Regions from separate parts of the Citrobacter pasteurii genome, predicted to be linked through region 4. Evidence: predicted binding sites of a transcription regulator. Region 4 holds the regulator's gene; each other region holds the start of a gene.

Region 1 (7,588 bases), 1.8 Mb from region 4:
ATAGCGTCACCACCAGGAACCCTGCCGGAAACAGCAGTAACCATGGCGATACCTCCATCGAGTTGGCACCATCGCTGAGCAGTGCGCCCCAGCTACTTAGCGGCTCTTGTGTGCCAAGTCCCAGGAAGCTCAGGAAAGATTCAAACAGGATCATGCTGGGAACCAGCAACGAGGCGTAGACCACCACCACACCCAGTACGTTTGGCACAATGTGGCGCACAACAATTCGCACGGTAGACACCCCACCGACCTGGGCTGCTTCAATAAACTCTTTGCGCTTCAGGCTCAGCGTCTGGCCACGAACGATACGCGCCATATCAAGCCAGGACACCATCCCAATCGCCACAAAGATTAGCAGGATGTTTTGCCCAAAGAAGGTAACCAATAGAATAACGAAGAACATGAACGGGAAGGAGTTAAGGATTTCCAGCAGACGCATCATCACGGAGTCGATTTTGCCGCCGAGATAACCCGACAAAGAACCGTACAGCGTACCGACGACTACCGCCACCAGCGCTGCGGCAATGCCGACCATCAACGAGATACGTCCGCCAATCGCCACCCGCACCAGCAGATCACGACCAGATGAGTCAGTGCCAAAATAGTGCCCGGACTCCGTATCAGGCGCGCTGGACATCATGCCCCAGTCAGTATCGAAGTAGGTAAACTGCGATAACATGGGTGCCAACGTCACAAACAGCGCAATAATCACCAGTACCACGAGGCTGGCTACTGCCGCTCGGTTATGCATAAAGCGTCGACGAGCATCCTGCCACAGGCTGCGGCCTTCGACCTCCAGCTTTTCACTGAAATTCTCCAGCGCTTCGCTGTTTTTCTTACTTAACATCATAGCGAGCTCCAGTATCAGTAACGGATTTTCGGGTCGATTACGGCATACAGCACATCGACAATCGCGTTAAACACGATGGTCAGCGCGCCGACCAGAATAGTCAGGCTCAGTACCAGCGAGTAATCGCGGTTTAATGCGCCATTCACGAACAACTGCCCAATACCCGGTAAACCATAGATAGTTTCAATAACCATCGAACCGGTAATGATGCCAACAAATGCGGGCCCCATATAGGACAACACCGGCAACAACGCAGGTTTTAACGCATGGCGGAAAATAATCCGTCGCATCGGCAACCCTTTAGCACGCGCGGTTCGAATAAAGTTAGAGTGCAGCACTTCAATCATTGAGCCGCGGGTAATACGCGCAATACTGGCAATATAGGCCAGGGATAGCGCCACCATGGGCAGGATCATAAATTTCAGCGCCCCACCGTTCCAACCGCCACCGGGTAGCCATTTCAGTGTGATCGCAAATATCATGACTAATAAGGGAGCAACGACAAAACTGGGGATCACCACCCCGGTCATCGCCACCCCCATAACCGTATAATCCCAACGCGTGTTTTGCTTCAACGCGGCAATTACGCCCGCACTGACGCCGATCACCACCGCCAGAATAAAGGCCGCAGCCCCCAGCTTCGCGGAAACCGGAAAGCTTGACGCGACCAGGTCATTAACGGTGTAGTCTTTATATTTAAAGGATGGCCCAAAATCACCGTGTGCCAACTGTTTCAGATAGCTAAAGTACTGCGTTGAGATCGGATCATTAAGATGGTATTTCGCTTCAATATTCGCCAGAACTTCTGGCGGTAACGCGCGCTCTCCGGTGAAAGGACTTCCCGGCGCAAGACGCATCATAAAGAATGAAATCGTAATAAGAATAAATAGCGTCGGAATCGCTTCCAGACAGCGGCGTAATATAAATTTCAACATTGCCCGTACCTTCTGGCGTGTGCCTTTATACCCGTCATACTTCACGCTGCAGGTGCGTTGGCTTTACTCGCTCACGTCAGTCACTTACTTAAGTAAGCTCCTGGCGATTCGCTGCGTTGCCGCCTTCCTGCAACGTGAATTATTTAGGGTATACCTCTCTTTGTCTAAAGAGGTATTTATAGTTCAATGAAAAAGACACTGTGGGGCAAAAATGATTGCCCCACGTCTTGCCATTAATGCTTGATAATATACAAGTCTTTAACGTGGATATTATCCATCGGGTCTTTACCGGAATATCCGCCTACCCAAGGTTTCACCAGACGGGCATTGACGTAGTAGAACACCGGTACAATTGCTGAGTCTTTATCCAGCAGCTGTTCTGCTTGCGAATACAGTTCACTGCGCTGAGCATCATCAGTTGCTTTCAGGGTATCAGCAATCAACTTGTCAAATGCAGGGCTCTTATAGTGGACGGTGTTGTTGGAGCTATCGGACAGCACCATATTCAGGAAAGACGTCGGTTCGTTATAATCCGCACACCATCCTGCGCGTGAAACATCATAGTTGCCCTGATGACGCGTATCGAGGAACGTCTTCCACTCCTGATTTTCCAGCTTCACATTCGCACCCAGATTTTTCTTCCAGATGGATGCCGCAGCGATAGCCAGCTTTTTGTGCAGATCGGAGGTGTTATACAGCAGATCAAAGGTCAACGGTTTATCCGCGGTAAAACCAGCTTCGGCCAGCAGTTTTTTCGCCTCTTCGTTACGTTTTTCCTGTGACCACTTGAACCACTCTGGCTCAACCAGTTTAGCGCCATCAGTATATGGCGGGGTAAAGCTATAGGCAGGCAGATCGCCCTGGTTTTTCACTTTGTTGACGATAATGTCACGATCCAGCGCCAGCTTCAGGGCGGTACGAACACGAACATCGTTGAACGGTGCTTTTTGGTTGTTAATTTCGTAATAATAGGTGCACAGATAAGGATCAACGTGAACTTCGTTCGGGATCTCTTTTTTCAGTTTCTGGAATAACTCAATCGGCATGTTGTTATAGGTCATGTCGATTTCACCGCTGCGATAGCGGTTCACGTCAGTCACTTCAGAAGAAATTGGCAGGTATGTGACCTGGTTAATAATGGTTTTCGCGTTGTCCCAGTAGTGGGTATTACGCTCAAGTACAATACGCTCGTTGACAACCCAGTCTTTCAGTTTATAAGAGCCGTTAGAAACGATGTTAGCGGGCTGGGTCCATTTTTCCCCGAATTTTTCCACCACGGCTTTAGGCACAGGGGAAAGAGAGGAGTGCACAAGGAGTTTGTAGAAATAAGGAACAGGTTCACTCAGAGTCACTTCAAAGGTATGGTCGTCAATCGCTTTTACACCGAGATCGGTTACTGGCTTCTTACCGGCGATGATGTCATCAATATTGACAATATGTCCGTACTGTAAATAGCTGGCGTACGGTGAAGCAGTATTAGGGTTCGCCAGACGTTGCCAGCTATAGACGAAATCTTGTGCGGTAACAGGCGTTCCATCAGACCATTTCGCATCTTTACGCAGATGGAATGTCCAGACTTTAAAATCTTTATTTTCCCATTTATCAGCCACGCCCGGCGATGGTTTGCCATCAACGTCACTGATTAATAAACCTTCAAATAAATCACGGTTAATGTTGGATTCCGGTACACCTTCGATTTTATGCGGATCGAGTGACTGAACTTCCGAACCATTATTACGCACCAGAGTCTGCTTCTCAGCCAACTGTACGCCTGCTGGTACCACTGCTGCTGTAGCAACATTTCCAGCGATTAGCGCAGTTAGGATCCCCGCAGCTACTAAACTTTTTTTAGTGATGTTAGTCATTGTGTTTGTACTCCCTCATTATTATGGCTGGTTTTATAACCAGACTGTTAATCCTGTCAGGATCCCTGTACGGCACCGGAGATTTTCTACCGTCAGGTGTTTTTTTGTTTACTGCTCGCTATCACCGACTTTATTTATTCTGGCGATTCGTTTGATCGCCTTGCGTCGATTATCTACGTGCCTCCCCTGCCGGAAGCACGCTATTACCCTGTCGAGAGAAACTAAATGAAAATTATTCTCATCAACGTGTAATCTTCTGCTAAATACCTGGCCGGAAAGTATCAAATGCGTTTCTTCACCGCCAATACATTTTACAGATTTGTTAAGCAATTCTCTTTTATCGAAAAAAAACTGCACAACAGAAGCATCAAAAAAGCGAACATTTAACAACAATATCAATTAATTCAATGCATTGCGTGAGACACCCAGCTCATCTCCCTGTCCGGCATCGAAGAGACGTCAGAATGCACATAAATTTAACAATTGGTTATTAATTAGCACATTCATCTAAATTAGGTGCTGAAATAACTAATAACATTTCGATAATCCTTCAGCAAGCCCAAGAGTATGATGTTAATAAAATAACAGCGACACTTGGCCCCCTCAGGCGGACTGTTAAGGGTTATATTCATAAATTCAATGAATAACAAAAGAGTTAAGCATAAACATTTATTATTTTTGTTATGCTGATTTTCAACTTTAGTGAGAAGTTTTACGGATAATGAAAGGTAACGGAGCCGATAGTGGCTCCGTTGATGCAGAAGAGGGATATCAGGCAAGTAAACCCGGGAAAATGGATTTGATTCCGGTCACAATGAACTCAATCCCCAGGGCCATTAACAGCAACCCCATAATACGTGTGATGACGTTGATGCCGGTTTGCCCCAACAGGCGAACCAGCCACGGCGCCATACGAAACAATCCCCAACAGCACAGCGCAAACAGCGCAATCGCCACAAAAAAGCCAAACAGGTTAATCGCACTGTGATACCGCGTGCCCCAAACGATGGTTGAGCTTATTGCCCCCGGCCCCGCCATTAACGGCAGCGCTAACGGGACAACGCCAATGCTCTCGCGTATCGCCGTCTCCGACTTTTCCTGCTTGTTTTGCTTATCTTCCCCAAGTTTTCCGCTGATCATCGACATCGCGATAGTCACGACCAGGATACCACCGGCAATCCGGAACGAATCAATTGAGATACCAAACAGTTGCAGAATTCCATCCCCCAGAAACAGAGAGGTCCACAGAATGATAGCAACCGACAGGTTTGCCGTAAGGTTGGTTTTATTGCGTGCGGCAGCAGTCTGGTAGCTGGTCATGCTGATAAAGACAGGGATGATCCCTACCGGGTTGACCAGAGCAAATAACCCAATGAAAAATTTAAAATAGACAGGAAAATCGAATAGCGTATGGGTCACGGTTAGCTCCGAAGCGTTAGCCGGATAAAATGAGTCATAAAAATTGATGAAATCCGCGCTGAAGATACGCCTTTTGTCAGCATACTTCACCTGCTATCTGCGTATATCTACGTAAATACGCTACCATTACTCGGTGTTATTAATATGTATTAAGTATGCTAATGTTAACCACATTCATTACATCAATTTTTTAACACTTACCAAGAAACGCTAAAAGGGCCTGCTGAAAGGTGTCAGCTTTGAAGAAATTTGATCCAGATCACGCAATTACTACTCAGAAGTGAGTAATCTTGCTAACGCCACCTGGAGGTAACGCGTTAGAGTTAAATGACGCTAACGCATAAGCTCTTTTAGTAAATCAAAGTAAAGTGGACGTTAATTAACCGTTTGATTTTCAAAACGTTACACAAATTTTCGTCGATCTGTCTATACTCTCGTATCGAGCAGATGATTTACTAAAAAAGTTTAACATTATCAGGAGAGCATTATGGCTGTTACTAATGTCGCTGAACTTAACGCACTTGTAGAGCGCGTAAAAAAAGCCCAGCGTGAATATGCCAGTTTCACTCAAGAACAGGTTGACAAAATCTTCCGCGCCGCCGCTCTGGCAGCCGCAGACGCTCGAATCCCTCTCGCGAAAATGGCCGTTGCCGAATCCGGCATGGGCATCGTCGAAGATAAAGTGATTAAAAACCACTTTGCTTCTGAATACATTTACAACGCTTATAAAGATGAAAAGACCTGTGGTGTGCTGTCTGAAGACGACACTTTCGGTACTATCACCATCGCTGAACCCATTGGTATCATCTGCGGTATCGTTCCGACCACTAACCCGACATCTACTGCTATCTTCAAATCGCTGATCAGCCTGAAGACGCGTAACGCCATCATCTTCTCTCCGCATCCGCGTGCTAAAGATGCGACCAATAAAGCCGCTGATATCGTTCTGCAGGCTGCTATCGCTGCTGGTGCACCGAAAGATCTGATCGGCTGGATCGATCAACCTTCCGTTGAACTGTCTAATGCTCTGATGCATCACCCGGACATCAACCTGATCCTTGCGACCGGCGGTCCAGGCATGGTTAAAGCAGCATACAGCTCCGGTAAACCAGCAATCGGTGTAGGTGCAGGTAATACCCCTGTTGTTATTGACGAAACTGCGGATATTAAGCGCGCGGTTGCTTCTGTTCTGATGTCTAAAACCTTCGATAACGGCGTAATCTGTGCTTCTGAACAGTCCGTTGTTGTTGTTGACTCTGTATACGATGCAGTTCGTGAACGTTTCGCCAGCCACGGCGGCTACATGCTGCAGGGTAAAGAGCTGAAAGCTGTTCAGGACGTTATCCTGAAAAACGGTGCACTGAACGCCGCTATCGTTGGTCAGCCGGCATACAAAATTGCTGAACTGGCAGGCTTCTCCGTACCAGAAACCACTAAGATCCTGATCGGCGAAGTGAAGGTTGTTGACGAAAGCGAACCGTTTGCTCACGAAAAACTGTCCCCGACGCTGGCTATGTACCGTGCGAAAGACTTCGAAGACGCTGTTATTAAAGCTGAAAAACTGGTTGCGATGGGCGGTATCGGTCATACCTCTTGCCTGTACACCGACCAGGATAACCAGCCAGAACGCGTTGCTTACTTCGGTCAGATGATGAAGACCGCACGTATCCTGATTAACACCCCGGCATCTCAGGGTGGTATCGGTGATCTGTACAACTTCAAACTCGCGCCTTCCCTGACTCTGGGTTGTGGTTCCTGGGGTGGTAACTCCATCTCTGAAAACGTTGGTCCTAAGCACCTGATCAACAAGAAAACCGTTGCTAAGCGAGCTGAAAACATGTTGTGGCATAAACTTCCGAAATCTATCTACTTCCGTCGTGGCTCTCTGCCAATCGCACTGGATGAAGTGATTACTGATGGTCACAAACGTGCGCTGATCGTGACCGACCGCTTCCTGTTTAACAACGGCTATGCTGACCAGATCACTTCCGTGCTGAAAGCGGCTGGCGTTGAAACTGAAGTGTTCTTTGAAGTAGAAGCTGACCCGACTCTGACCGTTGTACGCAAAGGTGCTGAGCTGGCGAACTCCTTCAAACCAGACGTGATCATTGCGCTGGGCGGTGGTTCCCCGATGGACGCCGCGAAAATCATGTGGGTAATGTACGAACATCCGGAAACCCATTTCGAAGAGCTGGCGCTGCGCTTTATGGACATCCGTAAACGTATCTATAAGTTCCCGAAAATGGGCGTGAAAGCGAAAATGATCGCCGTCACCACCACTTCCGGTACCGGTTCTGAAGTGACCCCGTTTGCGGTTGTTACCGACGATGCAACGGGTCAGAAATATCCGCTGGCTGACTACGCGCTGACCCCAGACATGGCAATTGTCGATGCCAACCTGGTCATGGATATGCCGAAATCACTGTGTGCATTCGGTGGTCTGGATGCAGTGACTCACGCTCTGGAAGCTTACGTTTCCGTACTGGCTTCTGAATTCTCTGATGGTCAGGCTCTGCAAG
Region 2 (7,588 bases), 750 kb from region 4:
CCATCGCAGGTTGGACACGCGCCGGCGGGGTTGTTGAACGAGAACAGTCGGGGTTCCAGCTCGCGCATGCTATAGCCACAAATCGGGCAGGCGAAGTTGGCGGAGAACAGCAGCTCTTCTGCTTTCGGGTCATCCATATCAGCGACCACTGCCGTACCACCGGAAAGCTCCAGTGCGGTTTCAAACGATTCGGCCAGTCGCTGGGTAAGATCGTCACGTACCTTGAAGCGGTCAATCACCACTTCGATAGTGTGTTTCTTTTGCAGCTCAAGTTTAGGCGGGTCGGAAAGGTCGCACACTTCGCCATCAATACGCGCGCGGATATAGCCCTGGCCTGCCAGGTTTTCCAGCGTTTTGGTGTGCTCACCTTTACGTTCTTTAATTACCGGCGCCAGCAGCATCAGGCGCTTGCCTTCCGGCTGGGACAGCACGTTATCTACCATCTGGCTGACAGTTTGCGCTGCCAGTGGCACGTCGTGATCCGGGCAGCGTGGCTCGCCAACGCGGGCATACAGCAGGCGCAGATAATCGTGAATTTCGGTAATTGTCCCAACCGTGGATCGCGGGTTATGCGACGTCGATTTCTGCTCGATTGAGATGGCAGGAGAGAGCCCCTCAATGTGGTCGACGTCCGGTTTTTCCATCAGCGACAGAAACTGACGTGCGTACGCGGAAAGGGATTCAACGTAACGACGCTGCCCTTCGGCATACAAGGTGTCGAAAGCGAGCGAAGATTTGCCTGAGCCCGAAAGCCCGGTGACGACAATCAGCTTGTCGCGCGGGATGACGAGGTTGATGTTTTTGAGATTATGGGTGCGGGCGCCCCGAACTTCGATCTTATCCATTCATCTTTCCCGGATTAAACGCTTTTTTGCCTGGCTGCATGGTGCTACCGGCGATCACAAACGGTTAATTATGACACAACCTAACCTGAATGGATATACAGTATTGGAATGCAAAACACAGGTGTCTGTGCAACAATGTCTGGCTGAGGTTGTTTACTGGAATCAACTTCGCAACGTAGTAAAAGCGCTATTGGAAATGCTACAATCCCGCGCTTACACTTATTCAGTAACGTTTTTCAGGAGACACGATCATGGCCAGCAGAGGCGTAAACAAGGTGATTCTCGTCGGTAATCTGGGCCAGGACCCGGAAGTACGCTATATGCCGAATGGTGGCGCAGTTGCCAACATTACGCTGGCTACTTCCGAATCCTGGCGTGATAAAGCGACCGGCGAAATGAAAGAGCAGACTGAGTGGCACCGTGTTGTGCTGTTCGGCAAACTGGCGGAAGTTGCCAGCGAATATCTGCGTAAAGGTTCTCAGGTCTATATTGAAGGCCAACTGCGTACCCGCAAATGGACCGATCAATCCGGCGTAGAAAAATACACCACTGAAGTCGTTGTTAACGTTGGCGGCACCATGCAAATGCTGGGTGGTCGTCAGGGCGGCGGCGCGCCGGCAGGTGGTGGTCAGCAGCAGGGTGGTTGGGGTCAGCCTCAGCAGCCGCAGGGCGGCAACCAGTTCAGCGGTGGCGCACAGTCTCGTCCGCAGCAGTCCGCTCCGGCAGCGCCGTCTAACGAACCGCCGATGGACTTCGACGACGATATTCCGTTCTAAGATAGCTGAACGCATTAACGTTCGTACTGATGAAAACCTCGTTGCGACGGGGTTTTTTTACATCTCTTATTCAGAATTAATTATTCGGTATTTTCTGGTTTATCATCGCAGCTTTATCATTCATTTTATACGAACTGATTCACGTTAATATTCGGTAATATTTATTGGTGGTTACGGGGAATAAAAATTAATGTAGGTATTACCGAACAATAACAGTAAATGTTACGATAATAACTAATGAATATATGTCGCATGTTTAATTTTTTCTGCTTGAGATAGTTCTCCTGAGAGTAATATTCAATTAATTTAATGGAAAAATTGTATTTTACTGCATGGTAAATATTGACAAATTAATACATGGCTTTAAATAATGCTTTTAGCTTATCGATTCTTCATTGATGAAAATTCATTTATTATTTGCTGCTTTTTATTGGTGGGGTATTAATAAGTGATTTGATAAACTATTTGTTATGGAGCTTACTATGTATCAAAGGAAGATAAACCCTAAAGCAATAATACCCTTTGCACTATCATTTACCGCAGCACAGTTGGTTTGCGCTGGATTTGCGAGTGCAAAAAACTATGAACTGAATTATATAGATGTTAATGGTGGTCAGGAAGGGATCATCATTCGGGATACGATTGCTGATGATAAAAACTATGACATCACGGTAAATATTGATAACCCTGTGCGAGGTGAAGGTAATGGCCTTGAGGTGAAGATTGGCAGTATCACCAAAGACCAGGCGGGAGAGTATCAAATTGGTAATTACAACGTTAATATTAGCGGAACTACGCAACAGGAACACCGCGCCGGGCTGGCCTTTTTTGGCTTATCCGCCGAAGGTCAGGACACCAACGTCAAAGTTGATAACTTTAGTCTGAAAAATACTTTCTTAATTGGCTCTAAATATACCCATAACAATACTGCGTTGTATGCGGGAAGCGGTGCGGATATCACTGTAAACGGCAATGTGTATGTTCGTTCAGAGGTTGAACACACCAACGATGGGGAAGATGCCACGCTGGCAAATAATGGAATCTATGCACGTGGAGTAGGTTCAACTATTACGGCAAACGGTGGTAATATTTACATTAATACTTACGCCAGTAATTTCAGAGAACTGCTGGAAAACAACAGCGGTTATCCTGATGGTTCATCAAAAAGTGATGCGGTTAGTGCTAAAGATGGTGGTGTCGTTAATATTAATCAGTCAGGTGACTACAAGGTCAATTTGTTGGGAAATATCGACTTTGGCGATAAAATATATGCTCATGCCAGCCAGATGAATATTACGCTCAATGGTGCAGAATCATTTTGGCATGGGCATGAAGCGAATGTTCTGGACATCGACAGTAATACATGGGCGGGAGATTTGAATCTGACGCTGATGAATAATGCCCACTGGATCCCGGATGGTAAAGACGCTCAGATCAGTGCTATCACCTTGCAAGATGGCGGGACGATAAACCTGCATGGTTTTAACCTGCATACCAATCAGAGCATCAACGAAACTGTGAAGATTCACGATCTGAAAGGCAACAACGGTATTTTCCTGATTGATGTAAATACAAATAAAACAGATGCGCAGCGGCGTAATGGTAGCGACTTTATCGAAGTCGTTAAGAGTAGCACGGGGGGAACTCATGCCATTGAGGCGTTAAATATTAATAAGCTCAGCAATCTGCAAGAAGATATCTGGGTTGCTGATGCCGCCAGCAATGTGACGTTCGAAGCGTACGATAAAATCGATATCACTAACGAGTATGTATATGACTATAAACCGCTACTGCGCTCTGATATTCGGGAAGGCGATCCGGCAAGCCAGTATGGCACAAACTGGTATATCACGGGGATTTCAACGAAAGCCAGTGCGGGTAGCAACACCGCGATTGCCAATGCCGGGTTAAACTACGCGGCGGCCACCGCCCGTCTCGAAATCGACAGCCTGAATAAGCGTTTAGGGGAATTACGCCAGAACCAACAGCAAAATGGTCTGTGGATACGCTATAAAGGCGGCGAAATGGAAAGCGATAATGGCAGCTACTTCAAAAACCTGTATAGCTTCTGGCAACTTGGTTATGACAATAAAGTAGAGGGTGAACAATCAGTCTGGACGCGAGGCATTGCGGCGCATTACATGAGAGGTAACGCTGACTTTGCTTATGGCACGGGCGATAACAAGAGCTACGGTGGTTCACTTTATGCTGCATGGAACCGTCCGGAGAAACAGGACTACCTGGATCTGGTGCTGAAATATAGCCGCCATGAGAGTGATTTTAACTACCGAAATGTGTATGGCAATATGGGGGGGGCGGATAGCAGCACGTGGTCAATTAGCGCCAGCGCAGAATACGGTCGTGAGTTTAGTCTGGGAGAATCCTCTTTCATCGAACCGCAAGCGCAGCTCGTGTATACCCGATTGGATGAAGCTCGTTATACCACCAGCAGCGGGTTACGGGTTCGTCAGAATGATATCGACAGCGTGATTGGTCGTGTCGGATTGCGGGGGGGTTATCGATTTGAAGAACGCCCGGACAGCGATATTTATGTGAAGCTGGATCTGCTGCATGAGTTTGCCGGCGATCGTGATGTCACTGTGTGGGGTAAAGACGCGTCCATGACGGTCCGCGAGGGAGGAAGTGACTCGTGGATAAACTACGGTATTGGAACCAATATCCATCTTACTCAGAACAATAATTCCCGACTGTACGTTGACCTGGAAAGATCGGCTGGAGGCGACATTGATATGAACTGGCAGGTGAACGCAGGGTTCCGGATGGAGTGGTAAGCGGTTACCGGAACGTCAGTAAAATCGTTATCGCTTAAAACCGTGTCCGACCGGGTATACTCTGGTCGGACACACTGTTGTTATCAGTTCAACACCATCGGCCAGTCTGGCGGAGTATGGCTCATCACGTCGAGCATCACAGATTCGATGTTATTCCAGATAGTGGATACATCTACCAGGGTGATACCGAGTAATCCGGTTGCAAACCAGCAGGCAAAAACAAGCCCTAAACCGCTGCTGATAACGGCCAGCCCAATATAGTCTGATTTACGAAAACGAATATTGAGCGTACTGGCTAAAAACATCAGTACTGCGCTGAGCAGTTGCCACCGCAGAAGAACTACGCCAGTTGTTATTGTTGCCATGGAAAGCGTCCTCAGAAAGTCTTGATGCCCAGGACAGCGCGGGGTTGTTCACAGAGGGTGTGCTACTCTGGCTATCGACGGGCAATAACATGAATGAAACAATGTTTCTGTTGCATTATTTCTGTGAACTATATCACAACTGCTCGTTTGTTCACCAGTATCTGACGTTATTTTTGCCGGTCTTAGTCCATGGCAAGTGTGTGGTTATTTTGATTCATAAACGAATAATAAATTATGCGTTATGTAAGATGCATTCATGTTACTTGTTTTCTTTATCCGAAATTAATCGTTAAAAAAGTTAATGTGTTTTATACGTGCAGCCAGTATAACGCGTGTAAAACATTACTCTTTCTTGATAATGATGTTGCAAAATAAGCGTAACTTTAAGTTTGCCTTACGGGAAAATAATATCATCATCCACTATTATCAGACTTTTACATAGAGACGTCTGTTGATAATGTTGATAGATTCATGCAACTTAACCAGCTGGTGTTTATAGCATCCTGCCTTGATGGGTACTGGCATATACGAAACAGGGAAATAGGGCTGACATGAATCTCAGTGCGCAAAGCAAGATGCTGAAGCTCCTCGGCACGCTCACGGTGGTATTGCTCCCCGTGGTGCTGGCGCTATGGTTTGCTCATATCCGGGCGATGTCTGAAACCCGCACTCAACTCCACTCATTTGCTCAACTGGTGTTAAATAAAACGGAACTGGTGATCCAGCAAGCTGATTTAGCGCGTGATATGGCTCAGCTGTATCAGGGCAAGATGTGTACCCCTGCCCATCAGAAAAGCATGCTGAATATTATTCGTGGGCGTTTATATATCAGCGAGCTAATTTATGCGCAAGCTGATCATTTTTTGTGCTCTACGTCGATGACGCCGTCAGTTCCCTATATTATGCCAACCGCTGACTATAAACGTACGCCGGATGTTTCGATCTATTACTATCGCGATACGCCTTTTTTCTCTGGCTACAACATGACGTATATGCAAAGAGGAAACTACGTCGTTGTCATTAACCCATTATCTTACAGCGAAGTCATGTCAGATGACCCTGGCCTATTGTGGGGCGTCTATGACACGATAACGGATACTTTCTTCTCCGCCAGCAATCAGGCGCATGTTAAGCAATTTCTGCCGCTGGTGCGCGGTAAAGCCTCTACCTTCCAACTGGACGATCGGTTCTATACCATCGTTCGTTCTGAGAAGCGCCCGATCGCGATTATTGTTTCGACGACCCGCGATCGCGTCCATCAAAATTTCTATCACGAAGCCGCACTCACGATCCCCTTTGGGGTGATCTGCAGCATTCTGATGCTGTTGATGTGGTGGCGTACGCGCCAGCAGTACCATTCCCCTCGTCGTTTGTTAAGGCGTGCACTGGAAAAACGCCAGCTACGTCTGCATTACCAGCCGATCATCGATATCAAGAATGGTAAATGTGTGGGAGCCGAGGCGCTGATGCGTTGGCCTGGTTGCAAAGGTGAGGTCATGAGCCCGACGGAATTTATTCCGCTGGCTGAAAAAGAAGGCATGATTGAAAGGATCACGGATTACGTGGTCGAAGAAGTGTTCAATGATTTAGGGTATTTTCTTTCTGCGCATCCCCAGATTTATATCTCAATTAACCTCTCTGCTTCTGATTTCCATTCATCCCGACTGATTGCCCTGATCGCTGAGAAAACGCGTGATTACTCAGTCGCTGCCCAGCAAATTAAAGTCGAAGTGACGGAGCGTGGATTTATTGATGTGCATAAAATGACCCCGGTAATCCAGGCATTCCGTCAGGCCGGTTATGAAGTGGCATTTGATGATTTTGGGACGGGATATTCCAATCTGCACAATCTGGCGGCACTGAACGTGGATATCCTGAAGATTGATAAATCTTTTATTAGTACGCTGGCGACCAACAGTACCAGCCACCTGATTGCCGAACATATCATCGAGATGGCGCAAAGCTTACATCTGAAGACAATTGCTGAAGGGGTGGAAACGGCAGATCAAATGGAATGGCTGCTTGAACGTGGCGTTCAGTATTGTCAGGGGTGGTATTTTGCGAAAGCGTTACCGCCGCAGGAGTTTATGCACTGGCTACAGAGCCCGCCCGCCATACTGACGCAGAGCGGGCAATAATCCTACAGGCGATGACGGTAGTCGCTGGGAGTACGATCAAACTCGCGGCGGAACACGCGTGAGAATGTTTGTTGCGACACATAGCCGAGATCCATCGCAATATCGAAAATAGGTCGTTCGGTCGTCCGTAGTTCCACGGCGGCTAACAAAAGTCGGCGCTGACGGATATAGTCACCCAACGTCTGACGCATCACCGTGCGGAACATCCTCTGTAAATACCACTTCGAGTAACCTGATTTTTTCGCCACCGCCTCAATGTTCAGCGGTTGATCGATATGTTCATCAATCCATTCAATAAGGGTCTGAATTATCTGCTGATGGGACATAGGGCTGCCTCTTTCTCAGTATTCGATTCGTCGTTTTGTCTGTGGGCGAGTATAATTCCTCAAGTTAACTTTAGGTAAAGCGATTTATGGAAAAGAAATTACCCCGGATAAAAGCGCTACTCACGCCAGGTGAAGTCGCAAAACGTAGCGGTGTCGCGGTATCAACTCTGCACTTCTATGAAAGCAAAGGGTTAATCAGCAGCATGCGCAACAGCGGCAATCAGCGGCGATACAAACGTGATGTGTTGCGTTATGTTGCGATTATCAAGATTGCCCAGCGTATCGGTATACCATTGGCGACGATTGGCGACGCGCTAGGGGTATTACCCGAAGGACATTCGCTCAG
Region 3 (7,588 bases), 1.9 Mb from region 4:
ATGCCATTGCCACCCGCGTGGCGGAAATCAACGCCCTCAAAGCACAAGGCTCCCCGGTATGGCCTGTGTTGTCCTATGCAGATATCAAAGCGGGTCGCGTGAGCGCAGAGCAGCGTGAAGAAATTAAGCGTCGCGGATGCGTGGTCATTAAAGGGCATTTCCCCCGCGAACAGGCGCTGGCATGGGATCAGTCGATGCTCGATTACCTGGATCGCAACCATTTTGATGACGTCTACAAAGGGCCCGGCGATAACTTCTTCGGCACCCTGAGCGCATCACGGCCTGAAATTTACCCAATCTACTGGTCACAGGCGCAAATGCAGGCCCGCCAGAGTGAAGAGATGGCTAACGCGCAGTCGTTCCTCAATCGCCTGTGGACCTTTGAAAGTCAAGGTAAACAGTGGTTTAACCCGGATGTCAGCGTAATCTATCCTGACCGTATCCGCCGTCGCCCGCCGGGAACGACGTCCAAAGGTCTCGGGGCGCATACGGATTCCGGCGCGCTGGAACGCTGGCTGCTGCCTGCGTATCAGCAGGTCTTTGCTCATGTTTTCAATGGTAAGCTGGACGATTACGATCCATGGCAGGCTGCGCATCGCACCGAAGTAGAAGAGTACACGGTGGATAACACCACCAAATGTTCAGTCTTCCGTACCTTCCAGGGCTGGACTGCGCTGTCCGATATGCTGCCAGGTCAGGGATTGTTGCACGTGGTTCCTATTCCTGAAGCGATGGCGTATGTGTTGTTACGCCCATTGCTTGACGATGTGCCGGAAGATGAGCTTTGCGGCGTAGCGCCCGGCAGAGTGCTGCCGATTTCCGCGCAATGGCATCCGCTGCTGATTGAAGCGCTAACCAGCATTCCACAACTGGAAGCCGGAGACTCAGTGTGGTGGCATTGTGATGTGATCCATTCCGTTGCGCCGGTTGAGAATCAACAGGGTTGGGGCAACGTGATGTATATCCCTGCCGCACCGATGTGCGAAAAGAATCTGGCCTACGCTCACAAAGTGAAAGCTGCGCTGGAAAAAGGCGCCTCGCCGGGTGATTTCCCGCGTGAAGATTATGAAAGTAACTGGGAAGGACGCTTTACGCTGGAGGATTTGAATATCCACGGTAAACGCGCACTGGGGATTATTTAATATGTAGCTTACACAATTTTCCCAAAGTATTTCGCGTTACAGGAAGGCGGCCAGCCTGTAAATCCCCGGGAGCTTACATAAGTAAGTGACCGGGGTGAACAGGTGCAGCCAACACACCTGTAACACGAAAGACGACGGGTAAATTAACCGTCAATACCTTTACTACGCAGGTAATCTTCGTAGTTGCCGGTGAAGTCGATCACGCGTTCCGGCGTAATCTCAATCACGCGGGTCGCCAGGGAACTAACGAACTCACGGTCGTGAGAAACAAAGATCAGCGTGCCCTGATACATTTCCAGCGCCATGTTCAGCGACTCGATAGATTCCATATCCAGGTGGTTGGTCGGTTCATCCATCACCAGGATATTCGGTTTCTGCATCATCAGCTTACCGAACAGCATGCGTCCTTTTTCACCACCGGAGAGCACTTTTGCAGGTTTCTTGATATCGTCCTGGCTGAACAGCAGACGGCCAAGGAAACTGCGCACAACCTGCTCATCATCGCCTTCTTGTTTCCACTGGCTCATCCATTCGAAAACGGTCAGATCGTTTTCAAACTCGTATTCATGATCCTGCGCGTAGTAACCGACCTGGGCGTTTTCAGACCACTTCACGGTACCGTTGTCCGGCCGCAAATCGCCAACCAACGTTTTCAGCATAGTGGATTTACCCACACCGTTGGCACCAATGATGGCAACCTTCTCCCCCACTTCCAGCAGCAGGTTGAAGTTTTTAAACAGCGGGCCTTCATCAAAACCTTTCGCCAGCGCTTCCACTTCCAGCGCGTTACGGAACAGTTTCTTATCCTGTTCGAAGCGGATGAACGGGTTCTGACGGCTGGACGCTTTCACTTCGTCGAGCTTGATCTTATCAATCTGGCGCGCACGAGAGGTCGCCTGACGAGATTTAGACGCGTTGGCGCTAAAGCGGCTGACGAAGGATTGCAGATCGGCAATCTGTGCTTTCTTCTTGGCGTTATCGGCCAGCAGACGTTCACGCGCCTGAGTTGCCGCCGTCATGTATTCGTCGTAGTTGCCCGGATAAACACGCAGTTCGCCGTAGTCCAGATCCGCCATGTGCGTACAGACCATGTTCAGGAAGTGACGGTCGTGCGAAATGATGATCATGGTGCTGTCACGCTCATTGAGCGTCTGCTCGAGCCAGCGGATGGTGTCGATATCCAGGTTGTTGGTTGGTTCGTCGAGCAGCAGAATGTCCGGGTTAGAGAACAGCGCCTGTGCCAGAAGCACACGCAGTTTCCAGCCGGGGGCGACTTCACTCATCGGGCCGTAATGCTGCTCTACCGGAATACCGACGCCCAGCAGCAGTTCACCCGCACGCGCTTCCGCAGAATAGCCGTCCATTTCGCCATACTGAACTTCGAGGTCAGCCACTTTATAGCCGTCTTCTTCGCTCATCTCGGCCAGCGCATAAATGCGATCGCGCTCCTGCTTCACTTCCCACAGTTCACCGTGACCCATGATGACAGTGTCAAGCACGGTGAATTCTTCAAAGGCGAATTGATCCTGACGCAACTTACCGATGCGCTCATTCGGATCGAGGGAAACGTTGCCCAGCGTCGGTTCGAGGTCGCCGCCGAGAATTTTCATAAAAGTGGATTTACCGCTACCGTTCGCGCCAATCAGGCCGTAACGGTTGCCGCCGCCAAATTTGACGGAAATATTTTCAAACAGCGGCTTACTGCCGAACTGCATGGTGACGTTGCTGGAAACTAACACTGGCGTATCCTGAAAGAGAAAGAAATATGTGACAAACCGCTTATTATGCCATAATTCTGCAATAAGATCGCGCCGTTCATGCTGCACAGATAAAGTGAAAGCAAAAGGAAAAAAATGTGATTTAGTACACATCCGAATTCCTTGTTGCTCAGAATGCACATATAATGCGTGCCCAACACTACATAAATCTCAACCCACTAGCCTGCCTGGCACTGAATCTCGCATACATGAACATGAATATGAAATTAACAACGCTTTTCGCGGCGGCACTCGCAATAGTTGGTTTTTGTAACACCGCTTCTGCCGTCACGTACCCGCTGCCTACCGATGGCAGCCGTTTGATTGGCCAAAACCAGGTCATCACGATTCCTGAAGGCAACACCCAACCGCTGGAATATTTTGCGGCAGAGTATCAGATGGGTCTGTCTAACATGCTGGAAGCTAACCCAGGCGTGGATACCTTCCTGCCGAAAGGCGGCACCGTGCTGAACATTCCTCAGCAGTTGATCCTGCCGGATACCGTGCATGAAGGTATTGTGATTAACAGCGCCGAAATGCGTCTGTACTACTACCCGAAAGGCACTAACACCGTCATTGTTCTGCCGATCGGTATCGGCCAGTTGGGCAAAGACACGCCAATCAACTGGACCACCAAAGTAGAACGTAAAAAAGCGGGCCCAACCTGGACGCCTACGGCGAAAATGCATGCGGAATACCGCGCTGCGGGTGAACCACTGCCAGCCGTTGTTCCGGCAGGTCCGGATAACCCGATGGGTCTGTACGCACTGTATATCGGTCGTCTGTACGCCATCCACGGTACCAATGCTAACTTCGGCGTCGGCTTACGCGTCAGCCACGGTTGCGTGCGTCTGCGTAACGACGACATCAAGTTCCTGTTTGAAAATGTGCCGGTCGGCACCCGCGTACAGTTTATCGATGAGCCGGTAAAAGCCACTACCGAACCAGACGGCAGCCGTTACATCGAGGTACATAACCCACTGTCTACTACTGAAGCACAGTTTGAAGGCGGGGAAATCGTACCAATTACGCTGAATAAGAGCATTACCAGCATCACCGGTCAGTCTGACGTCGATCAGGCCGTCGTTGAGCAGGCGGTACAGAACCGTTCTGGTATGCCGGTTCGTCTGAACTAATCTGCTATACATGCCCGATGGCGCTACGCTTATCGGGCCTACCAACACTGTAGGCCCGATTAGGCGCCAGCCGCCATCCGGCACACCACATCAATTACATCATCAGTAACAAACCATACCCCACCAGCGCCGCCCATATCAGCATCGGCACCGAATACCAATGGAAACGCCACCAGATCCGGCGGTCGTTTGCCATGCGTAAAGCAATAAGATTCGCCAGCGATCCCGGCAACAGCCCAAAGCCACCCACATTGACCGCCCAGGCCAGCAGCAGCGTCGGCGGGACGTAGTTCAGCAGCAAAATCGTACTGGGAACATTACTGATAAACTGCGACAGGCCAATGGCCGTCAACCACAGCCCCGGCGCTGAAAGCGTGTCAATCTGGTGGGTAATCCCCTGCAAGGCCGGGAGTTGCGTCAGTAAGTGCACATCAATAAACATCGCCATAAACACTAATAGCAACGTCCAGTCAACGCTGAGGATCACGCGGCGAGCCAGCACCATGAACCCTGCGGCGACGATCGCCAGACCCCACAGCTCTTGTTTTAACTCCAGTGCCGCCAGGAAGATGATATACAGCGCCAGACAGCTCCACACCAGACGCGGTTGCCAGTCAGGCGCGGACGTACCGGTGTGATAATGCAATGCTTTATTCGGGAAACTGAACCAGCACAGCACCACCAGCGTTAGCATCATGGCTCCCGCAAGCGGCGCCATTTGCCAGGTAAACGCGGCAAATGACAAGCCAGAACGCCCCCACATCAGAATGTTTTGCGGGTTACCTATTGGCGTCAGCAACGATCCGGCGTTAACCGCCAGCGCCTCAAAGATAATCAGGCGATTCACCGGAATAGCGCACAATTTTTTCAGGGTGATCGTCAGCGGAACAACAATAAATAGCGCCACATCATTGGTCAGAAACGTCGACAGCAGCGCCGCCGCCAGCACCATAAATATCGCCAACTGGCGTTCAGTATTGAAGCTGCGGGTCATCTTGCGCCCTAACACATCAAAATAGCCGCTGAGCTCCACGCCTTTGGTCAGTAACATCAGGCCGCTAAGCGTAATAATCGTGTGCCAGTCAATGGCCCCCGGCCACAGACGGGGCGCAAATGGCGTGAACAGACTCAGTGCAACCCCGACGATGATTAACAGCTGGAAAAAGCGATCGCGCTGCAAAGCGCGTAGTAAAGGGAAACTCATTCAGAGCCTGTTCCTTGCTGTTGCGTAAACCGGCTAAAAGCCTCCAGCGTTTCCTTACTGACGTGATGCTCCATTCCCTCCGCGTCGCGACGGGCAATTTCCGGGCTGATACCTAACATCAACAGGAAATTTTCCACGATCTGATGACGCTCCCGACTCTCCTGAGCCAGTCGTTCACCTTCAGCGGTTAAAAACACACCCCGCCAGGGAATCATTTCAATCAACCCGACTGAAGCAAGGCGCTTAAGCATTTTGGCAACCGTCGGCTGGGAAACCCCAAGCCGCGCGGCCATATCAACCTGGCGCGCCTCCCCCACCTCAATAATGAGATCGGAAATCAGCTCTACGTAGTCATCAATCAGCTCGCGGCGATGCGCCTCCCGAACCTGACGAAATCCTTCAACGTGTTCTTCGACATTCACCAATTGCGTCACTTTTTTTGTTGTTGGCGTACCTGCGCGACGACTCATTCTGCTTCCTCGTTACTGTGACGCGTTAACGGCATCTGATTAGAGAGCGTTCATTGTAAACCAGAGTTGCGCGGGCACAAAAAATTAACGTTTTAGCAATAGCTATATAATATAGCCTGTGCTATATCTGTATATAATAAAGACATCCCTCAAGGACTGATGGGATCGTGAAGTCAGGAGGTTTATATGAATGAATTTAAGAGGTGTATACGCGTGTTTAGCCACTCTCCCTTTAAAGTACGGTTGATGCTGATCTCTATGCTGTGTGACATGATTAACAGCAAACCAGAGCAGGATAAATCCTCAGCAAAATAATGCGGCGTCGCGGTACGCCGCTGCTTTTTCCTGCCGTCACCCGAATAGGGCGATCGTTTTCGTACCAATAACCCTTCTTTTTGTCAGTTTTGCCACGTCCCTCGCAAAACAATTTCTTTGTAGTAGTTGACCTTCTCTTGTACACACTCTATCTTTTCGCAGCCCTGCATATATTGCGGCTCGCGGATGCGGACCCATTCCCTCTTCTCGCTCTCTCAGGCAGGCAATGACCCTTAGCGCCAGGGTAAGCACATGGCGTTTTTGTAACAGTGGCATATGAATTTAACCCTCAAAGATTCAATCATTGCTCGTAGCCGGGCGATTAGTCCGTGGACTGGCCTCTATTTCTTACAGTCTCTGCTGATCAACCTTGCGCTGGGCTATCCGCTTAGCCTGCTCTATAGCATTGCTTTCACCTGTATATTAATGCTGATGTGGCGCAGTGCGCCGCGCGCGCAGAAAGTGCTGATTGGCATTTGCTCGCTGATTGCGGCAATGTACTTTCCGTTCGGCCAGGCTTACGGCTCGCCAAACTTTAATACGTTGTTGGCGCTGCATTCGACCAACATGGAAGAGTCGACCGAAATCCTGACTATCTTCCCCTGGTACAATTATCTGGTTGGCGTGTTTATTTTTGCGCTCGGCGTTATCGCCGTACGGCGTAAAAAAGACGAGCAGAAACGTCGCTGGAACAAGTACGACAGCCTGTGCTTGCTGTTCAGCATCGTTGCATTCTTTGTTACTCCGGTACAAAACCTGGCATGGGGCGGCGTTTTCAAGTTAAAAGATACCGGTTACCCGGTTTTCCGCTTTGCCAAGGACGTTATCGTCAACAATAACGAAGTGCTAGACGAGCAAGAGCGCATGGCTAAGCTGTCGAGCGTGAAAGACAGCTGGACGGTAACCGCCGTGAAGCCGAAGTATCACACCTACATGGTGGTGATCGGCGAAAGCGCCCGCCGCGATGCGTTAGGGGCATTTGGCGGCCACTGGGATAACACCCCGTTTGCCAGCTCGGTTAACGGCTATATCTTCGCGGATTACATTGCCGCCAGCGGTTCTACGCAAAAATCGCTCGGCTTAACGCTAAACCGGGTCGTCGATAATAAGCCTCAGTTCCAGGATAACTTTGTCACGCTGGCCAACCGCGCAGGATTCCAGACGTGGTGGTTTTCCAATCAGGGACAGATTGGTGAATACGATACGGCAATCGCCAGCATTGCGAAGCGAGCAGATGAAGTTCAGTTCCTCAAAAACGGTGATTTCGAAGCGGACAAAAACACCCGTGACGAGGCGCTGTTGAAGATGACCGCCCAGGTACTGGCCACCGAACGCACTCAGCCGCAGCTCATCGTACTGCATTTAATGGGCTCGCATCCGCAGGCCTGCGATCGTACGCAAGGAAAATACGACACATTCGTCCAGTCGAAAGAGACCTCCTGTTATCTGTACACCATGACGCAGACGGATGACCTGCTGCGCCAGCTTTACGAACAGTTACGTAACAGCGGCAGTAGCTTCTCGATGGTCTATTTCTCCGATCATGGCCTCGCCTTTAAAGAGC
Region 4 (7,588 bases):
GGAAGACAAGTTTGTCGACCGCCTCGCACACTACTACTGTGAAATTAACGTGCTACACCCGTTTCGCATCGGCAGTGGTCTGGCGCAGCGTATTTTCTTCGAACAGTTGGCGATTCATGCCGGGTATATACTCAACTGGGAGGGCATCCAGGTTGAGGAGTGGAACCAGGCAAATCAAAGCGGCGCCATGGGGGACCTGTCCGCACTGCAGGCGATATTTCGTAAAGTGGTAAGCGAAGCCCTGGAAACTGAGTAGAATAGCGCGGTTCTTCTGTACCGGAGCCGCCATGATCCTGCTTATCGATAACTACGATTCTTTTACCTGGAACCTGTATCAATACTTCTGCGAACTGGGCGCAGATGTTCTTGTCAGACGCAATGACGCGCTGACGCTGGCGCAAATTGATGCGCTGAATCCGCAGAAAATCGTCATTTCCCCGGGGCCATGCACGCCGGATGATGCGGGCATCTCGCTGGATGTCATTCGCCATTATGCGGGTAAGATCCCTCTGCTGGGCGTTTGTCTGGGCCATCAGGCGATGGCGCAGGCCTTTGGCGCGACCGTTGTACGGGCGGCGAAAGTGATGCATGGTAAAACGTCGCCGATTACGCATAACGGGCAGGGCGTTTTTCAGGGATTGGCAAACCCGCTAACGGTGACGCGCTACCATTCGTTGGTGGTCGCACCTCAGACGTTGCCTGAGTGCTTTGAAGTGACTGCGTGGAGTGAAACGCAGGAGATCATGGGTATTCGCCACCGGGAGTGGGATATGGAGGGGGTGCAGTTTCACCCGGAGAGTATTCTCAGCGAACAGGGGCATCAGCTGCTGGCTAATTTCCTCAACCGGTGATTTGTGGTTGCTATTCAGTGATTTTTTATTCATATTTTGTGATTATAATTTCACTAACATTTCTGCTTAACAGGGTGGCAATGACATGGCAACTGAACAAACTGCAATTACGCGCGCAACATTCGATGAAGTAATTCTGCCGATTTATGCACCGGCAGAGTTTATTCCGGTAAAGGGGAAAGGAAGTCGAATCTGGGATCAACAGGGTAAAGAGTACGTTGATTTCGCGGGCGGCATTGCAGTGACCGCGTTAGGGCATTGCCATCCGGCACTGGTCGAGGCGTTAAAAACCCAGGGTGAAACCCTGTGGCATACCAGCAACGTTTTCACCAACGAACCGGCGTTACGCTTAGGTCGTAAACTCATTGATGCGACTTTCGCCGAGCGCGTACTGTTCATGAACTCCGGTACCGAAGCTAACGAAACCGCCTTTAAGCTGGCGCGCCACTATGCCTGCGTGCGTCATAGCCCGTTCAAAACCAAAATCATTGCCTTCCATAACGCGTTTCATGGTCGCTCGCTGTTTACCGTATCCGTCGGCGGGCAGCCGAAATATTCCGACGGCTTTGGACCAAAGCCGGCAGATATCATCCATGTACCGTTTAACGATCTGCATGCGGTCAAAGCGGTGATGGACGATCACACCTGCGCGGTGGTGGTTGAGCCAATTCAGGGGGAGGGCGGCGTTACTGCGGCAACGCCGGAATTCCTGCAAGGTTTGCGCGAACTCTGCGATCAGCACCAGGCGTTGTTGGTATTTGATGAGGTGCAGAGCGGGATGGGGCGTACCGGCGATTTGTTTGCCTATATGCACTACGGCGTGACGCCGGATATCCTCACCAGCGCTAAGGCTCTTGGCGGCGGCTTCCCGGTGAGCGCGGTACTGACGACGCTGGAGATAGCCTCCGCATTCCATGTTGGCTCGCATGGTTCGACCTACGGTGGTAACCCATTGGCCTGCGCGGTTGCGGGAGCGGCGTTTGATACCATCAACACGCCGGAAGTGCTGGAAGGTATTCAGGCCAAACGCCAGGCGTTTGTGCAGCATTTGCAGAAAATTGATCAGCAGTTTGATATTTTCAGCGATATTCGCGGCATGGGACTGTTGATTGGCGCTGAGTTGAAGCCGCAGTTTAAAGGCCAGGCGCGTGATTTCTTGTACGCCGCGGCGAATGAAGGGGTGATGGTGCTGAACGCCGGACCGGACGTGATGCGTTTCGCGCCGTCGCTGGTGGTGGAGCAGACCGATATTGATGAAGGGATGCAGCGCTTCGCGCAGGCCGTGGCGAAAGTGGTGGGTTGACGGATTGCCGGATGGCGCTACGCTTATCCGGCCTACGAATCACACCTTACTCTGTAGGCCGGATAAGGCGTTTACGCCGCCATCCGGCAACTCTCTTAACCTTTCATGTCCCGCAACCGGCGGCTCAGCCAGATCCCATGGTGCGGTCGCTGACGCCATGCAACCGACGAAATGGTATGCATGGTGTTCAGATGCCCCAAAACCCGCTGCAGATGCTGCTCAAGGGTGCTTAAAGGCCCATGGGACAGCATCTCTGGCGCTTCGAGAATATTCACATCGCCGGAGCTTCCGGGACCGTCATATTCCAGCCGCTGCTGACAGCGCTGGATCGCAATTTCACAGGACTCCAGATACCGCTGCGCCAAATCCGGCGTCAGCATCGTATGTTCCCTTGCCAGGGTAGTCATTGCATTGATGTGCTCGACGATGAACTGGCTATGCGTAACCCACAGTTTCATGTCCGCCAGATAGTGCGAGTTGAACCCAGGCTCCTGCATCGCCTGGTTCAGCGAGTTGAACAGCGTGTTATGCGCCTGGTTGACCCGCATGCGTTGATACGCCAGCGGTGTGGCCTGGGGATCGTTGCTAAGAATCAGGCGAATGGCCTCCTGATCGGCTTCTAACGCATCGTGGGCGTTTTTACGCAGCAAACCGCTCTGCCACTGCGGCCACAGCCAGAGCATCCCGCCAAAAGCGATCAGGCAGCCAGTGATCGTATCGATAAACCGCGGCACGATAAACTGTTCCCCGTTCAGCGTCAGCAGTTGCAGGGTATATACCGCGGTGACCGTAAAGCCGACGGTAGCCCAGCCGTAGTTTTTGCGGATGGTCAGATAACTCACCAGGGTTATCAGCAGCATGCCTGCCAGCGTGTAACCTTCCTGAATATGAAAGTGCAGCGTAACACCTGCAATCACCAGGCCGACAAGCGTGCCCACCGAGCGGTGTAAAATACGCACCCGGGTTGCCCCGTAGCCATTTTGCGTGACGAACAGGATTGTCATCAAAATCCAGTAGGGTTTGGGCAGGTGTAAGGCGCTGCCCATCAGGCTGGCAATGCTCAACATGACGCTGATGCGTCCGGCATTACGCAGCGCCGGGGATTTCAACGACAGATAGCTTTTCAGGGCAGGGATCAGCGGCAGCCGACGCTGCTTGTCAGCCATTAAATCCCGTGCATACAGCGGGCGCTGGGTGCGTAGCACGCGGGCAATACGGCTGAAGTGCCAGTAGCAAAATTGTCCTACCGGATTGTCCGGATGCTGGTTGGCGATTTTTTCCAGCGTGCCAATTTGTTTATCCATTGAAAAACGCGTCGGCAAGCGGTGATACAAAATGTCATCAGCCAGAACGCGAAGGCGTTCGGCGACGGTGCGCGCATTCCAGCGAATCACCTGTTCGGCGTGGCTACGTTCGACCAGCTTTTGCACCTCTTCCGGCTGGTGGAGGCTAACGGAAATATGTTCCTGTAGATCGAGCGCCTCCTGAAAGGCACGTAGCAGGCGCTTATAATCGTTGTTGCGATGTGCCGACAGCATATGCATTTGCTGATAGCACTGGGTAATCAAATCCACCGCTTTTTGTTGGCGTACCAGTAGGGGAGGCAGCGCTTTTTCGGGATCGGCATGCTGGGTCAGCAGGCTGTACTTGGCCTCACAGTAATCGGCTAATTCGCGGTACAACAAACTGAGCGATTCGCGCAGCGGCTGCTCGCGCCACATCCAGAACCAGAACCAGTTGAACAGGCCGTACCATACTGTCCCCAGCGCATAGATCAGCAGTGGCTCCCAGACGGGCATGTTGCCGGCCAGACTCAGTGTGAAAATCGCCGCGATCAGCGAGGCGGGCAGAAGTCGCGCATGTAACGGGCTTAGCTCGGCGGTCACACCGAGAATCAGCGTCAGGCCGGTGAGGATCAGCGGCAGCGGTATAGTCTGTGCCAGCAGTAACTGCATAATCAGGCTGCAGCCGGCAAACAGCGACGCGCCTATAACCAAACGTTTGAAAAAGCGCTTATGCGGGGTATCAAGACCGGCAATATTGCAGCAGGCAGGGACGAGGGAGAATAAGAGCCCCAGATGAAGCTGACCGATGATCAGACCGACAGCCACAGGTAAACATAGCACCAGCGTCTGTCGTAGTGCGTAGTTGATCTCGGGGTGATAAATCAGTCTTCGCCACATCGGAGCAAACAAAAATGGCGCATTACTACGTAACACGCCATGTCGATGGGATTAACGCGTGCCGTAGACGACGATGGTCTTACCATGCGCGGAGATCAGATTCTGATCTTCCAGCATTTTCAGGATACGACCAACGGTTTCACGGGAACAGCCAACGATCTGGCCAATTTCCTGACGGGTGATTTTAATCTGCATGCCGTCCGGGTGAGTCATTGCGTCAGGCTGTTTCGCCAGATTCAGCAGAGTCTGGGCGATACGACCAGTTACGTCGAGGAAGGCAAGGTTGCCTACTTTTTCAGACGTTACCTGCAGACGACGAGCCATCTGAGAAGACAGACGCATCAGAATATCTGGGTTGACCTGGATTAATTGGCGAAATTTTTTGTAGGAAATTTCAGCGACTTCACATGCGGTTTTGGCACGTACCCAGGCGCTACGTTCCTGGCCTTCTTCGAAGAGGCCTAATTCACCAATAAAATCGCCCTGATTCAGATAAGAGAGGATCATTTCTTTCCCTTCTTCATCTTTGATCAGCACTGCCACTGAGCCTTTAACGATGTAATACAACGTTTCCGCTTTTTCACCCTGGTGAATCAGCGTGCTCTTCGATGGGTACTTATGAATATGGCAATGAGACAAGAACCATTCGAGAGTCGGGTCTGTTTGCGGTTTGCCAAGCACCATGCGCGGTTATCCTCTGTTATAAGCTGTCTCCAGAGCCAAAAAACAACCTGTCTCTGGGTTTGCAAAAATGTGCTTCCCGCTACCTGGGAAGGGGGCTGTCAATACGTGCGACGGCCTGTAATGTGATGTCCTCTGCATACATGCAGTACGTCAATGTATTACTGTAGCATCCTGACTGTTTTAGCATAGCTTTCGCCGTGTGTCTCCTGGTGTCTCGCTTCAGCATGACGCAGGTCGCCTTCCGTTGCGAGAATTGTTATGTACGCGTAATCTGTCAGGAAAATTGAAACATTGGAGTTACGAAATATGCAAGCGCGTGTAAAGTGGGTTGAGGGGCTAACCTTCCTCGGTGAGTCCGCCTCAGGCCACCAAATTTTGATGGACGGTAACTCTGGTGATAAAGCGCCGAGTCCGATGGAGATGGTGTTAATGGCGGCAGGGGGGTGTAGCGCCATTGATGTGGTGTCGATCCTGCAAAAGGGTCGTCAGGATGTCACCAACTGCGAAGTGAAGCTCACCTCTGAGCGTCGTGAAGAAGCGCCGCGTCTGTTTACCCACATTAACCTGCATTTCATCGTAACGGGTCGCGACCTGAAAGATGCTTCCGTCGCGCGTGCGGTAGATCTTTCGGCGGAAAAATATTGCTCCGTGGCGCTGATGCTGGAAAAGGCGGTGAATATCACCCATTCCTATGAAGTGGTTGCCGCGTAATTGCTGATGCCGGATGGCGGCGTTGCCTTATCCGGCCTACAGGGTGATGTTGAGTCGTAGGCCCGATAAGCGAAGCGCCATCGGGCGCTTTCCACATATCACTCTATCTTTTTGCCTTCCATCAGGCGCTGGACCAGCGGCAGCATAATCAATTCCATCGCCAGACCCATTTTTCCGCCCGGTACGACCAACGTATTGATATGCGAAATGAATGAGCCCTGCAGCATCGCCAGTAGCCACGGGAAGTCGATCCCTTCCAGATTACGAAAATGAATCACGACAAAGCTTTCATCGAGTGACGGAATGCTCTTGGCGGCAAAGGGATTAGAGGTGTCGACGGTCGGTACGCGCTGGAAGTTGATATGCGTACGGGAAAACTGTGGCGTGATGTAATTGATGTAATCGTCCATTGAGCGCACCACCGAATCCATCACCGCTTCGCGCGAGTGTCCACGCTCGCTGGTATCGCGGGTCAGCTTCTGGATCCACTCCAGGTTGACGATCGGCACCACGCCAACCAGCAGATCGACATGCCGCGCCACATTTTGTTGCGGGGTTACTACGCCGCCGTGCAATCCTTCATAGAACAGGACATCCGTCGGTTCAGGCAGCGGCTGCCAGGGGGTAAATGTTCCCGGAACCTGATTCCACGGTACGGCCTCATCATAGGTGTGCAGGTATTTACGCGACTGACCTTTGCCCGTCTGGCCGTATTCAATGAAGGTTTGCTCCAGCAGACCGAAGTCGTTAGCTTCGGGGCCGAAGTAGCTGATATGCCGCCCTGCATCGCGTGCTTTGCGAATCGCCATGTCCATCTCCGGACGGGTATAGCGGTGAAAACTGTCACCTTCCACCTCGGCGGCGCGCAGATTTAACTGTGCGAAAATTTTACGAAACGCGAGGCTGGTGGTGGTGGTCCCCGCGCCGCTGGATCCTGTTACCGCAATCACCGGATGTTTGGCAGACATAACAACTCCATAAACAGGTTGGTTTTTTATTATAGTCAGCCGTCGACAACCGATTATTCGCGAAACTGTTTCCGCGGCATAATGTTGACCGTTTCATGCAGTTCTGACCATACCAGGATGGCTTCGCCAGATTGTAACTGGCGTCTGACGTCGGCGACTTTTTGTTCGAGCGAGCGTTCATGTTCACCATAATCGGTGCCTTCGCGCAAGACAAAGCTTTCAATCAGGTTGTCCAGCGCGTCCGGGGAGATGTCTTGCCAGGGAATCATCATGATGATGCCTCCAGATATGTTGTCAGCCAGTCGGGAATACGGGATTCCAGCCACATCTCAGGGCGACGTAACGTGCCGCCAATAAATCCGACGTGTCCACCGTGCTCGGTGAGTTGATACTCCACCTGCGGGGGCAGATTCTCGGGTTGCGGGATGACATGACTATCCATAAACGGATCGTCTTTGGCATGGATAATCAGCGTCGGTTTGGCGATCCGATTCAACAGTGGCATGGCGCTGCACTGACGATAGTAATCTATAGCGTCAGCAAAACCGTGGATTTTAGCTGTGATCAAATCGTCGAAATCGCGAATACGGCGCAGGGATTTTAATTGCGCGAGGCTCACCGGCAGCGACCCCGGGTAGGCTTCCAGTTTCCGTGAGGCGTTGGCTTTCAGCAGATTGAGCAGGTAGCGCTGGTAGACGCGGGAGAAACCTTTCTCCATGTGATAACTACAGGCTTCCAGCACAAACGGTGCAGAGACGATAACTGCCGCATCAATGGGGATCGTGTTCCCTTCTTTTGCCAGCAGGCAGGCCAGCATGTTTCCACCGAGCGAATAACCTACTGCAGCGGTGGGTACACGACCGAACTCACGCTCCAGCCAGTTTAAAA

What was found. Region 4 encodes CRP, which controls carbon source genes, mostly activating them, when cyclic AMP is high. Its sites were predicted from a motif close to ATGTGANNNNNNTCACAT; they were not measured.
Positions count from the first base shown of each region.
Region 1: adhE (bifunctional acetaldehyde-CoA/alcohol dehydrogenase) is a predicted target of CRP. The motif match lies at 5,317-5,334, and genes of this name have one in related genera.
Region 2: I6L54_RS23275 (YjcB family protein) is a predicted target of CRP. The motif match lies at 4,900-4,917, and genes of this name have one in related genera.
Region 3: I6L54_RS17770 (ABC-F family ATPase) is a predicted target of CRP. The motif match lies at 2,996-3,013, and genes of this name have one in related genera.

Region 1 covers NZ_CP077262.1:2,492,203-2,499,790, reverse strand. Annotated here, with positions in the region: gene oppC (oligopeptide ABC transporter permease OppC) at 1-850, opposite strand, end outside; gene oppB (oligopeptide ABC transporter permease OppB) at 865-1,785, opposite strand; gene oppA (oligopeptide ABC transporter substrate-binding protein OppA) at 2,019-3,650, opposite strand; gene ychE (NAAT family transporter YchE) at 4,422-5,069, opposite strand; gene adhE (bifunctional acetaldehyde-CoA/alcohol dehydrogenase) at 5,557-7,588, shown strand, end outside.
Region 2 covers NZ_CP077262.1:4,827,355-4,834,942, reverse strand. Annotated here, with positions in the region: gene uvrA (excinuclease ABC subunit UvrA) at 1-845, opposite strand, end outside; gene ssb1 (single-stranded DNA-binding protein SSB1) at 1,097-1,621, shown strand; gene I6L54_RS23280 (autotransporter family protein) at 2,104-4,413, shown strand; gene I6L54_RS23275 (YjcB family protein) at 4,497-4,778, opposite strand; gene I6L54_RS23270 (cyclic di-3',5'-guanosine monophosphate phosphodiesterase PdeC) at 5,330-6,916, shown strand; gene soxS (superoxide response transcriptional regulator SoxS) at 6,919-7,242, opposite strand; gene soxR (redox-sensitive transcriptional activator SoxR) at 7,329-7,588, shown strand, end outside.
Region 3 covers NZ_CP077262.1:3,637,511-3,645,098, forward strand. Annotated here, with positions in the region: gene I6L54_RS17765 (DUF1479 domain-containing protein) at 1-1,142, shown strand, start outside; gene I6L54_RS17770 (ABC-F family ATPase) at 1,286-2,881, opposite strand; gene ldtB (L,D-transpeptidase) at 3,115-4,035, shown strand; gene I6L54_RS17780 (anion transporter) at 4,130-5,239, opposite strand; gene mntR (manganese-binding transcriptional regulator MntR) at 5,236-5,709, opposite strand; gene mntS (manganase accumulation protein MntS) at 5,896-6,024, shown strand; gene I6L54_RS17795 (phosphoethanolamine transferase) at 6,301-7,588, shown strand, end outside.
Region 4 covers NZ_CP077262.1:656,220-663,807, forward strand. Annotated here, with positions in the region: gene I6L54_RS03140 (putative adenosine monophosphate-protein transferase Fic) at 1-256, shown strand, start outside; gene pabA (aminodeoxychorismate synthase component 2) at 288-851, shown strand; gene argD (bifunctional acetylornithine/succinyldiaminopimelate transaminase) at 937-2,154, shown strand; gene I6L54_RS03155 (YccS/YhfK family putative transporter) at 2,250-4,337, opposite strand; gene crp (cAMP-activated global transcriptional regulator CRP) at 4,389-5,021, opposite strand; gene I6L54_RS03165 (OsmC family protein) at 5,328-5,732, shown strand; gene I6L54_RS03170 (phosphoribulokinase) at 5,831-6,700, opposite strand; gene I6L54_RS03175 (YheU family protein) at 6,754-6,972, opposite strand; partial or broken gene I6L54_RS03180 (hydrolase) at 6,969-7,588, opposite strand, start outside.